3 regions of the Streptomyces sp. NPDC058052 genome follow, and region 1 is predicted to be linked to each of the others. Evidence: riboswitches for the same ligand, from Rfam matches in the RefSeq annotation. Region 1 holds a riboswitch; each other region holds the start of a gene.
What was found. Region 1 has a riboswitch for cobalamin ahead of ACFVU3_RS30105 (energy-coupling factor ABC transporter permease). Riboswitches for the same ligand answer to the same signal wherever they lie in the genome.
Positions count from the first base shown of each region.

Region 2: it holds a riboswitch for cobalamin, as region 1 does, so the genes downstream of both, ACFVU3_RS25505 (ABC transporter substrate-binding protein) here and ACFVU3_RS30105 (energy-coupling factor ABC transporter permease) in region 1, are expected to answer to the same signal.
Region 3: it holds a riboswitch for cobalamin, as region 1 does, so the genes downstream of both, ACFVU3_RS19745 (ABC transporter substrate-binding protein) here and ACFVU3_RS30105 (energy-coupling factor ABC transporter permease) in region 1, are expected to answer to the same signal.

Region 1 covers NZ_JBHVRX010000027.1:79,541-82,801, forward strand. The annotation lists gene dhaK (dihydroxyacetone kinase subunit DhaK) at 1-285, shown strand, start outside; gene dhaL (dihydroxyacetone kinase subunit DhaL) at 293-901, shown strand; gene ACFVU3_RS30100 (PTS-dependent dihydroxyacetone kinase phosphotransferase subunit DhaM) at 898-1,305, shown strand; cobalamin riboswitch at 1,359-1,581, shown strand; gene ACFVU3_RS30105 (energy-coupling factor ABC transporter permease) at 1,610-2,305, shown strand; gene ACFVU3_RS30110 (energy-coupling factor ABC transporter substrate-binding protein) at 2,305-2,655, shown strand; gene cbiQ (cobalt ECF transporter T component CbiQ) at 2,662-3,261, shown strand, end outside.
Region 2 covers NZ_JBHVRX010000020.1:46,848-50,108, forward strand. The annotation lists gene ACFVU3_RS25500 (FecCD family ABC transporter permease) at 1-672, opposite strand, end outside; gene ACFVU3_RS25505 (ABC transporter substrate-binding protein) at 669-1,646, opposite strand; cobalamin riboswitch at 1,684-1,822, opposite strand; gene ACFVU3_RS25510 (Mov34/MPN/PAD-1 family protein) at 1,845-2,270, opposite strand; gene ACFVU3_RS25515 (amino acid permease) at 2,348-3,261, opposite strand, start outside.
Region 3 covers NZ_JBHVRX010000013.1:110,485-113,745, forward strand. The annotation lists gene ACFVU3_RS19740 (FecCD family ABC transporter permease) at 1-155, opposite strand, end outside; gene ACFVU3_RS19745 (ABC transporter substrate-binding protein) at 290-1,333, opposite strand; cobalamin riboswitch at 1,423-1,547, opposite strand; gene ACFVU3_RS19750 (deoxynucleoside kinase) at 1,636-2,298, opposite strand; gene ACFVU3_RS19755 (calcium-binding protein) at 2,690-3,261, opposite strand, start outside.

The DNA of each region.
Region 1 (3,261 bases):
GCGGCCGTCGACGCGGTCCTGGACGACCTGCGGCCGTCGGATCCGGTGCTGCTGCTGGTGAACGGGATGGGCGGGACGCCGCTCCTGGAGCTGTACGGGTTCAACGCGGAGGTGCGGCGGGTGCTGGACGCCCGCCGGGTGCCGGTCGCGCGGACGCTGGTCGGGAACTACGTGACCTCGCTCGACATGGCGGGGTGCTCGGTGACGGTGTGCGCGGCGGACGAGGAGCTGCTGCGGCTGTGGGACGCGCCGGTGTCGACGGCCGCGCTGCGCTGGGGACGGTGAGCGGGCGATGACGGAGACCTACGGCGCCGCGTTCGTGGTGCGCTGGATGGGAGCGGTGGCGGAGGCGGTGGACCGCGAGGCCGGCCGGCTGACCGAGCTCGACGCGGCGATCGGCGACGCGGACCACGGCGCCAACCTGCGGCGCGGGTTCACGGCGGTGGCCGGGACGCTGGCGGAGGAACCGCCCGCGACACCGGGCGCGGTCCTCGTCGCCGCCGGACGGCAGCTGATTTCCACGGTGGGCGGGGCCTCCGGCCCGCTGTACGGGACACTGCTGCGGCGGGCCGGCAAGGCGCTCGGCGAGGCCGGTGAGGTCACACGGGCCGAACTCGCTCAGGCGCTGGCGGCCGGCGTCGCGGCCGTCGGGCAGCTCGGCGGGGCCGTCCCGGGCGACAAGACGATGCTGGACGCGCTGACCCCCGCGGTGGCGGCCCTGCCCGAGTCCTTCGCGGCGGCCCGCACCGCCGCCGGGGAAGGCGCCCTCGCGACCGTCCCGCTGCGCGCCCGCAAGGGGCGGGCCAGCTATCTCGGCGAGCGGTCGGTCGGACACCAGGACCCGGGGGCGACGTCCTCCGCCCTGCTGTTCGCCGCGCTGGAGGAGGTGGCGGCCGGATGAGCGCGGACCGGGTCGGCATCGTGCTGGTCTCGCACAGCGCGGCCGTCGCGGCGGCGGTCGCGGAGCTGGCGCGGGGACTCGCCGGCGGCGGCGACCTGGCACCGCTCGCGGCGGCGGGCGGTGCGCCCGACGGCGGGCTCGGCACGAGCGCCGACCTGGTCACCGCGGCCGCGCGGGACGTCGACGCGGGGGCCGGGGTGGCCGTCCTGGTGGACCTGGGCAGCGCGGTCCTCACCGTGAAGGCGCTCCTCGCGGAGGGCGACGAACTCCCGGAGGGCACACGGCTCGTGGACGCCCCCTTCGTGGAGGGCGCGGTGGCCGCCCTGGTGACGGCGAGCGCCGGCGGCGACCTCGCCGCGGTGACGGCCGCGGCCTCGGAGGCGTACGGCTACCGCAAGGTCTGACGGGCCCCGGCGGCGGATCCGGTACGGGGACTCCGCAGCGCACGTGACCGACCCCGCATTGTGATGAAGCAGGTCAACACACTAATGTCACAGCGCCTTGGTGTTCGGGAAACCGGTGCAGTACCGGTGCGGCCCTCGCCACTGTGATCGGGAGGTCCGGCTCCATCCCCTCGGGGAAGCCACTGCTCCGCCGCGGGAGACCGTCGCGGGGTGGGAAGGCGGAGTCGGGCGTCACTACCGTCAGCCAGGAGACCGGCCAGGGCGCGTTGTCCATCCACGAGGTGCTGGAGAGGGTCTCCCGATCATGCATATCGCCGAGGGGTATCTGCCCCCCGTCCATGCGGCCGCCTGGGGCGTCGCGTCGGCCCCGTTCGTCGTCCACGGCGTCCGCGCGCTCACCCGCGAGGTGCGCGCCAACCCCGAGTCCACCCTGCTGCTCGGCGCCTCCGGCGCCTTCACGTTCGTCCTGTCCGCGCTCAAACTGCCGTCGGTGACGGGAAGTTGTTCCCACCCGACGGGTACGGGGCTCGGTGCCATCCTGTTCCGGCCGCCGATCATGGCGGTGCTCGGGACGATCACGCTGCTGTTCCAGGCGCTGCTGCTCGCCCACGGCGGGCTGACCACGCTGGGGGCGAACGTCTTCTCGATGGCGATCGTCGGGCCCTGGGCGGGATACGGCGCCTATGTGCTGCTGAAGCGGTCCGGAGCGCCGCTGATGGTGAGCGTGTTCTTCGGCGCGTTCGTCGCCGACCTGTCGACGTACTGCGTGACCAGCGTCCAGCTGGCCGTCGCGTTCCCCGACCCGGGCAGCGGCATCGCCGGTTCGCTGGCGAAGTTCGGCTCCATCTTCGCGGTGACGCAGATCCCGCTCGCCGTGAGCGAGGGGCTGCTGACCGTCCTGGTGGTGCGGCTGCTCACGCAGTCCAGCAAGGGCGACCTGCTGCGGCTCGGCGTGCTCGCCCGGCCGAAGTCCGAGCGACGCGAGGAGGCGGCGGCGTGATGAGCCGGAACGCGAAGATCAACACCCTGCTGCTGGCGCTCGTGGCGGCGCTGGCGGTGCTGCCGCTGGCGCTCGGTCTCGGCGACCACAAGGAGGAGCCGTTCACCGGCGCCGACGCGGAGGCCGAGACGGCGATCACGGAGATCCGGCCGGACTACGAGCCGTGGTTCAGCCCGCTGTACGAGCCGCCGTCCGGCGAGATCGAGTCGGCGCTGTTCGCCCTCCAGGCGGCGCTCGGCGCCGGTGTCCTCGCCTACTACTTCGGGCTGCGGCGCGGCCGGAGGCAGGGCGAGGAGCGGGCCGCGGCCCGCGAGGAGAGCGGCGCCCCGGGCGCGGGCGCGGACGCGTAGCCGCCGATGCTGCCGATCGACGCGGCGGCGCACAGCAGTCGCTGGCGCCGCCGCCATCCGGCGGAGAAGGCCGTGCTCGGCTTCGGCCTGACCCTCTGCGCGGTGTGTCTGCCGCCGTGGCCCGGGGCGCTCCTGGTCGCGGCGGCCACGCTCTCCGTGCTGCTCGGCCCGGCCGGTGTGCCGGGGCGGCAGCTGTGGCGGGCCTTCCGGATCCCGCTGGGCTTCTGCGTCACGGGCGCCGTCCCGCTGCTGTTCGCGGTGGGCGGGCCCGGCGGCGCCGTGGCCTGGGCTCCGGACGGGCCGGCGCACGCCGGGGAACTGTTGCTGCGGACGGCCTCGGCCTCGCTGGGCGTGCTGCTGTTCGCGTTCACCACGCCGGTGTCCGACGTGCTGCCGCGCCTGGTGCGGGCCAGGGTGCCGGCGCCGGTGGTGGACGTGGCCCTGGTGATGTACCGGATCGTGTTCCTGCTGCTCGACGCGCAGGCCAAGGTGCGGCAGGCGCAGGCGGCGCGGCTCGGGGCGACGACCCGGGCGGCCGTCTGGCGGTCGCTGGCCGGGCTCGGCGCGACCTCGTTCGTGCGGGCCTTCGACCGGGCGCAGCGGCTG
Region 2 (3,261 bases), on a different contig from region 1:
GAGGACGGCGGTGGGGAGCGCGAGGGTGTCCCAGCGGGCGGAGCCGAGTCCGCCGAGGGACCAGTACAGGGCCTCCTGGAAGTGCTCGGGCCGGCCGGCGGTGACGAGGAGGAGGGTGGTGAGGGCGGAGAGGACGTAGGAGACGGCGACGCCGGCGAGGACGAGCCGGGGGCCGCTCATGGTGGAGCCGCGGCGAGCGAGTCCGTAGACGAGGACGAGGGCGAGGAGGGAGCCGGCGAAGGCGCCGGCGGGGAGGGCGAGGGCGGTCGTCGCCCCGATGCCGAGGACGATGACGAGGACGGCGCCGGTGGAGGCGCCGGAGGAGATCCCGAGCAGGAAGGGGTCGGCGAGCCGGTTCCGTACGAGGGCCTGGAGGACGGCGCCGACGACCGCGAGCCCGGCGCCGACGACGGCGCCGAGCAGGACCCGGGGCAGCCGTACGTCGAGGACGATCGTGCGGTACGGGGAGGGGCCGGCCCGCCCGGTCAGGGCGTCGAGCACCTGGCCGGGCGGGATCCGTACGGAGCCGAGCGCGAGGGAGGCGAGGACGGCGGCCGCGAGCGCGGCGAGGAGTCCGGCGACGACGGCGGTGTACCGGGCCCGCCCGGGCGCGGGCCGCCGCGCGGGGGCGGGGGCGGTCTCCGGGCGGGCGGGGCGGGTTCCGGTGGTCATCGGCGGGTGGCCGGGTGGAGCTGGGCGGCGAGCTTGCCGACGGCGGCGGGGACGCGGACGCCGAGGACGGTGTCGGAGAGCGGGAGGACGGCGAAGCGGTGGTTCCTGATCGCGGGGACGTCCTTGAGGGCGGGGTCGTCGAGGAGGCGGCGCTTCTTCTGCTCGACGGTGGTGGAGCCGTAGTCGTAGATGAGGACGACCTCGGGCCTGCGGGCGACGACCTCCTCCCAGGAGGCGTCGCCGAAGGGCTTGTCGAGGTCGGCGAAGACGTTGCGGCCGCCGGCGCGGGCGATGACGTCGTTGCCGATGCCCCGGCCGCCGGCGGTGAAGGCGGTCTTGTCGCCGCTGTCGTAGACGAAGACGGAGACCGGTTCCACGCCTTCGATCCGCCGGCCGGTGGCGGCGAGGGTGGCGCGGGCGTCCTCGTTCCACCGTTCGGCGCGGTCGGGGACGCCGAAGGTGCGGCCGACCTCGGTGATCTCGCGGTAGAGGTCGTCGACGGAGACGGCGCCGGTGGTGCAGTACTCGGTGTTGAGGCGGGTGGCGACGCCGGCGTCGGCCAGGTCGTCCCTGCTCCGGCCGGCCTTGGCGTCGAAGGCGCTGGTGTAGCCGCCGTAGACGAAGTCGGGGTTCGCGGCGAGGAGGGCCTCCTTGGAGGGGTACTCCTTCGCGAGGACGGGGACGGAGCGGTACGCCTTCGCGTAGGCGGGGAGGACGGCGTCGTCGAGGTAGGCGGTGCCGGCGAGGGACTTCTCCAGGCCGAGGGCGAGCATCACCTCGGTGACGTGCTGGTTCATGGTGACCGCGCGCTTCGGCGGGGCCTGGAGGGTGGTGGTCGTGCCGCAGTTGGTGATCTCGTACGGGAAGCCGGGCGCGGGCTTCGCGGTGCCGGGGGCGCTCGCGGGGGCGGCGGTGCAGGCGGCGAGCAGGGGCAGCAGGGCGGCGGCGAGCGGCAGCCGGTGACGCCAGGTCATGGCGGAGCCTCCTCCGGGGATTTCCACGTCCCCGATCGGTGGTGAGAAGGCGGCAGGTCAGTTCCTGGCTGGCGGCCCCCGGGCGGGGGCCGGTCACAGTGGCGGGACCGCGCCGGATTCGTCACCGGCTTCCTGGGTCCTGCCGCCCTGAAAGGTCGCGCACAGACTACTGGTCCGGACGCGCGGGGAGGGGTACGGCTACGCGTACTCCTCGACGACCTTCACGTCCTCCTCCGTCACGACGCCGTCGACGATCGTGTACGAGCGGAACTGGAAGGGTCCGGCGGCGTCGGTGTCGGCCGTGGAGACGAGCACGTAGTGGGCGCCGGGCTCGTTGGCGTAGGTGATGTCGGTGCGGGACGGGTACGCCTCGGTCGCCGTGTGCGAGTGGTAGATGATCACGGGCTCCTCGTCCCGGTCGTCCATCTCGCGGTAGAGCTTGAGGAGGTCGGCGGAGTCGAACTCGTAGAAGGTGGGCGAGCGGGCGGCGTTGAGCATCGGGATGAACCGCTCGGGGCGGCCCGCGCCGACCGGTCCCGCGACGACGCCGCAGGCTTCGTCGGGGTGGTCCGCGCGGGCGTGTTCCACGATCCGGTCGTACAGGGCCCGGGTGATGGTCAGCATGCCGACAGGATAAGCAGACGGGCCGTTCCGTACCGAGGAGTGGTACGGAACGGCCCGGATGCTGGACGCGACCCTTGTTACGACCGCTTGACGAAGGCGGCGCCCTCGGGGTTGCGGGCCTTGAGGACCAGGTAGGAGACGGCGAGGAGCAGACCCCAGACCGGGGCGCCGTAGAGGGCGACGCGGTTGCCCGCGTCCATGCCCATGGTCACGACGACCAGGCCGATGAAGGCGAGGGCGAAGACGCTGGCCCAGATGCCGCCGGGGGCCTTGAAGGAGGACTGGGGCAGTTCGCCGCGGTCGGCCTTGAGGCGGTAGCGGATCTGGCAGACCAGGATCATGATCCAGGCCCACATGCCGGAGATGGTGGCGAAGGAGACGACGTAGTTGAAGGCGTCGCCGGGCCACTGGTAGTTGATCCAGACGCCGACCATCATCAGCGCGGCCGAGAAGGTGGTGCCGACGAGCGGGGTGCCGCGCTTGGTCAGGCGGGTGAAGAGCTTCGGGCCCTGGCCGTTGAGCGCGAGGTCGCGCAGCATGCGGCCGGTGGAGTACATGCCCGAGTTGCAGGAGGAGAGCGCGGCCGTCAGGACGACGAAGTTGACGATGGCGGCGCCGGCCTGGAGGCCCATCTCCTCGAAGGCGGCGACGAACGGCGAGACGCCCGGCTTGAAGTGGGTCCACGGGACGACCGACAGGATCATGATGAGCGCGCCGACGTAGAAGACGGCGATGCGCCACGGCACGGTGTTGATGGCCTTGGGCAGGACGGTCTTCGGGTCCTTCGACTCGCCGGCGGTGACGCCGACCAGCTCGACCGCGAGGAAGGCGAACATGACCATCTGGAGGGTCATGAGGGTGGAGGCGATGCCGTTCTCGCCGGCGAAGAAGCCGCCGAGGTCCCACAGGTGGGTGATGGAGGCGGTGTCACCGGCGTCGGAGAAGCCGAGGGTGAGGATGCCGGCGCAGATCAGGATCATGCCGATGATGG
Region 3 (3,261 bases), on a different contig from region 1:
CGGATCGGGCTCAGCCCGGACGGGTTCCCGCCGAGGCGGGAGGCGACGACGGACCAGGCGTCCGCGACGCGGATGTCCGCCGGACCGATGGTGAGGGCCAGGGCGACGGAGGCGCACAGAAGGAGGATCCCGGCGGCCCCGGCGACGGGCGGCAGCGCCCGGGAGGCACGGAGGACGGTCCGTCCGGAGCCTTCCGTCGTACGGGAGTCGTCGGCCGTCCGTCCGGAGCGTGCCGTCGTGCGGGAGCCGTCGGCCGTCCGTCCGGAGTCTCCCGCCGTACGGGACCGGGTCACTTCGCGAGCCCGTACGTCCGCAGCGCGGCGGCCACCTGCTCGATGCCCTCGACGGTGCGGATCGTGGGGTTCATGGCCTGGCCGCTGAGGATCACGTACCGCTTCTTCCGCACCGCCGTCATGTTCCGGGTGACGGGGTGGGACTCCAGGAACTCGATCTTCTTCGCGGCGCTCTCGGCCGACTGGGCCTTGCGGGTCAGATCGGCGATCACCAGCACGTCGGGGTCGCGGTCGGCGACGGTCTCCCAGTTGATCTGCGGCCACTCCTCCTTCGTGTCGTCGAAGACGTTCTTCACGCCGAGCACCCCGCTGACGATCCCCGGCGCGCCGCAGCATCCGGCCATGTAGGGCCCCTGGGAGTCCGAGAACCAGTAGAGGACGGAGGCGCCGGCGAAGTCGGCGCCGGCCGTGGCCTTCGTGACGCGGGCGCGGAGTTCGCCGACGAGCTTCTCGCCGCGCTCCGGGACGCCGAAGATTCTGGCCAGGTCGCGGACCTCGCCGTACACGGTGTCCATGGTCAGCGGCGCGGTCCGGACGCCGTCGCCGTCGCCGCTGTTGTCCTTGCCGACGCAGTCGGTGGGGGAGAGGTAGGTGGGAACGCCGAGCCGCGTGAACCGCTCCCTGGGCGCCACACCGCCCTTGCCCAGCGTGTAGAGGAAGGAAGCGCTGACGAAGTCGGGTTCGGTGTCGAGCACCTTCTCGAACGACGGGTAGCGCTCGGCGAGCCGGGGGACGGTGGCGTTCGCCTTCTCCAGGCCCTTCAGGACGGGATCCGTCCAGGTGGCCGTGCCCACCATGCGGTCGGCGAGGCCGAGCGAGAAGAGGATCTCGGCCGAGCCCTGGTCGAGGGCGACGGCGCGGCGCGGCGTGTGGGCGACCTCGACCCGCTGCCCGCAGTTGTCGAGGGCGACGGGGCCCGGTCCGGAGGCCGGCCCCTTCCCTCCGGCCGGGGCCGCGGGGGCGCCGGCGCCGCAGCCGGCCACGAGAACGGCGCCGGCCACGAGCAGCACGGCGGAACGGACGGGAGGTGCGAAGGGCACGGTGGGGAGTCCTCTGCGTCACGGCTCATGCGCGGAGCCTGTCGTACGGTGCTCCCCGGACGGCGACCCGCGCCCCCCGGGGCGCCAGCAGGTCTTCGGACTCGGGATCGTCCGGACGGGACGCCTTCCCAGACCCCTCGGGGGTCCAGTGGCCGATGTCCCGCCCGTCACCCTCACCGCTGCGCGTCAGCTCCGGATTCCCACCGGATTCCCTGACCCGTGCACGTACCGCGTCGGTGCGTACAGAGGTGCGACTGGCCCGGGCAAGCTACCACAGAGGGATCTTGGTGCCGCCCCGCGGGTCAGGCGCGGTGCGCGACCGCCGCCAGGGCGTTCCTGACCTCCTGGGCCACGCGGGCCGCGTCGTCGGGGTTGTTCACGACGTCCGTGTGGTTCATGTCGACGACGAGGACGTCGCTGGCGGAGTAGTGCTGGTGCACCCACTCGTCGTAACCGGTCCACAGCGTGCGGTAGTACTCGACGAGGCTCTCGTCCTGCTCGAAGTCGCGTCCGCGCAGCCCGATCCGGTGCAGCACCGTCTCGAAGTCCGCCTTGAGGTAGACCATGAGGTCGGGCGCCTTGCGGTACGGCAGGCCCTCGATCTCGCGCATCATCTCGTCGAGCAGGCCCTCGTAGACCTGCATCTCCAGGGAGCTGATCCGGCCGAGGTCGTGGTTGACCTTGGCGAAGTACCAGTCCTCGTAGATCGACCGGTCGAGCACGCTGTCGTCCTGCTTGTACGCCTCCTTGATCGCGGCGAACCGCGTCTGCAGGAAGTACAGCTGGAGCAGGAAGGGGTAGCGCTTCGCCTGGATCTCCTCGGGGCTCGCCGAGTAGAACAGCGGGAGGATCGGGTTGTCGTCCACGCTCTCGTAGAAGACCTCGGTGCCCAGCTCCTTCGCGAGCAGCTCGGCCACACTCGTCTTGCCGATCCCGATCATGCCTCCGACGCAGATCACCGGCATACCTCACTTCTCCCTGGGGGTCTTCTGTACGTGGACGGGGAGATGGGCCTCCCGTACCACTGAGACGCGCGCCGGTGGTCAGGCGATTCCCCGGGCTTTCGTGATCAACGTCATGTGGTCCTTCGGGGCCGGGACCCCTCCCTGGACCGGATCGCTCTCCTCGACCGGTGGGCCGGCCGTTCCGCGACCACCGCTCGTCGCGGCAGGTCGCGGCCCCGCAGCCGCGTTGAATTTTAGATGACGATCCGGCGCGGGCGAGCCGCCGCTTCCGGGCGGCCGGGTTCGGGCCGCCGGCCCGTGCCGGAGCCCGGCCGGCGGCGCGGTGTCCTGCGCGCCGCCGGCCGGGCGGGGGGCCTGGCCCGCTCCGGTCGCGGGCCCCGGCAGGGAGGGGTCAGGGGCAGCTGATGCGGGTGTCGGAGGGGTCCGTGGTGCAGGTGTCCGTGTTGAGGCCGCCGTTCGCGGTGTCGTTGCCGGCCACGCCGTCCACCGTGTTCAGGGTGTCGTTGCCGTAGTCGCCGAGGAGGGTGTCGGAACCCGGACCGCCGATCAGGGTGTCGTTGTGGTAGCTGCCGTCCGCCCGGTCGTTGCCCGGCCCGGCGTGGACGGTGTCGTTGCCGAAGCCCGCGTTGACGGTGTCGTTGCCGCTGAGCGCGCAGATCACATCACCGGCGTACGTGCCGTTCAGGGTGTCGGCGCCGCTGGTCCCGATGATCGTGCAGCCACGGCTGTTGTCCACCGTGGTGGCGCGGGTCGCGGTGTTGTTGCCCGGCGTCGGGTCGGACTGGGCGGCGCTGACCGTCGCGGTGTCCGTGAGGGTGCCCGTACGCGAGGGCTCGGCGACGATCGTCACCGTGGCCGTCGTGCCGGAGGGGCTGCCCGCGGGGTGGAGCGTGCCGACGGCGCAGGTCACCCGGCCGGGGACGGTCGTGCACGTGCCGCGGTCGGTGGTGGCCGACAGGATCG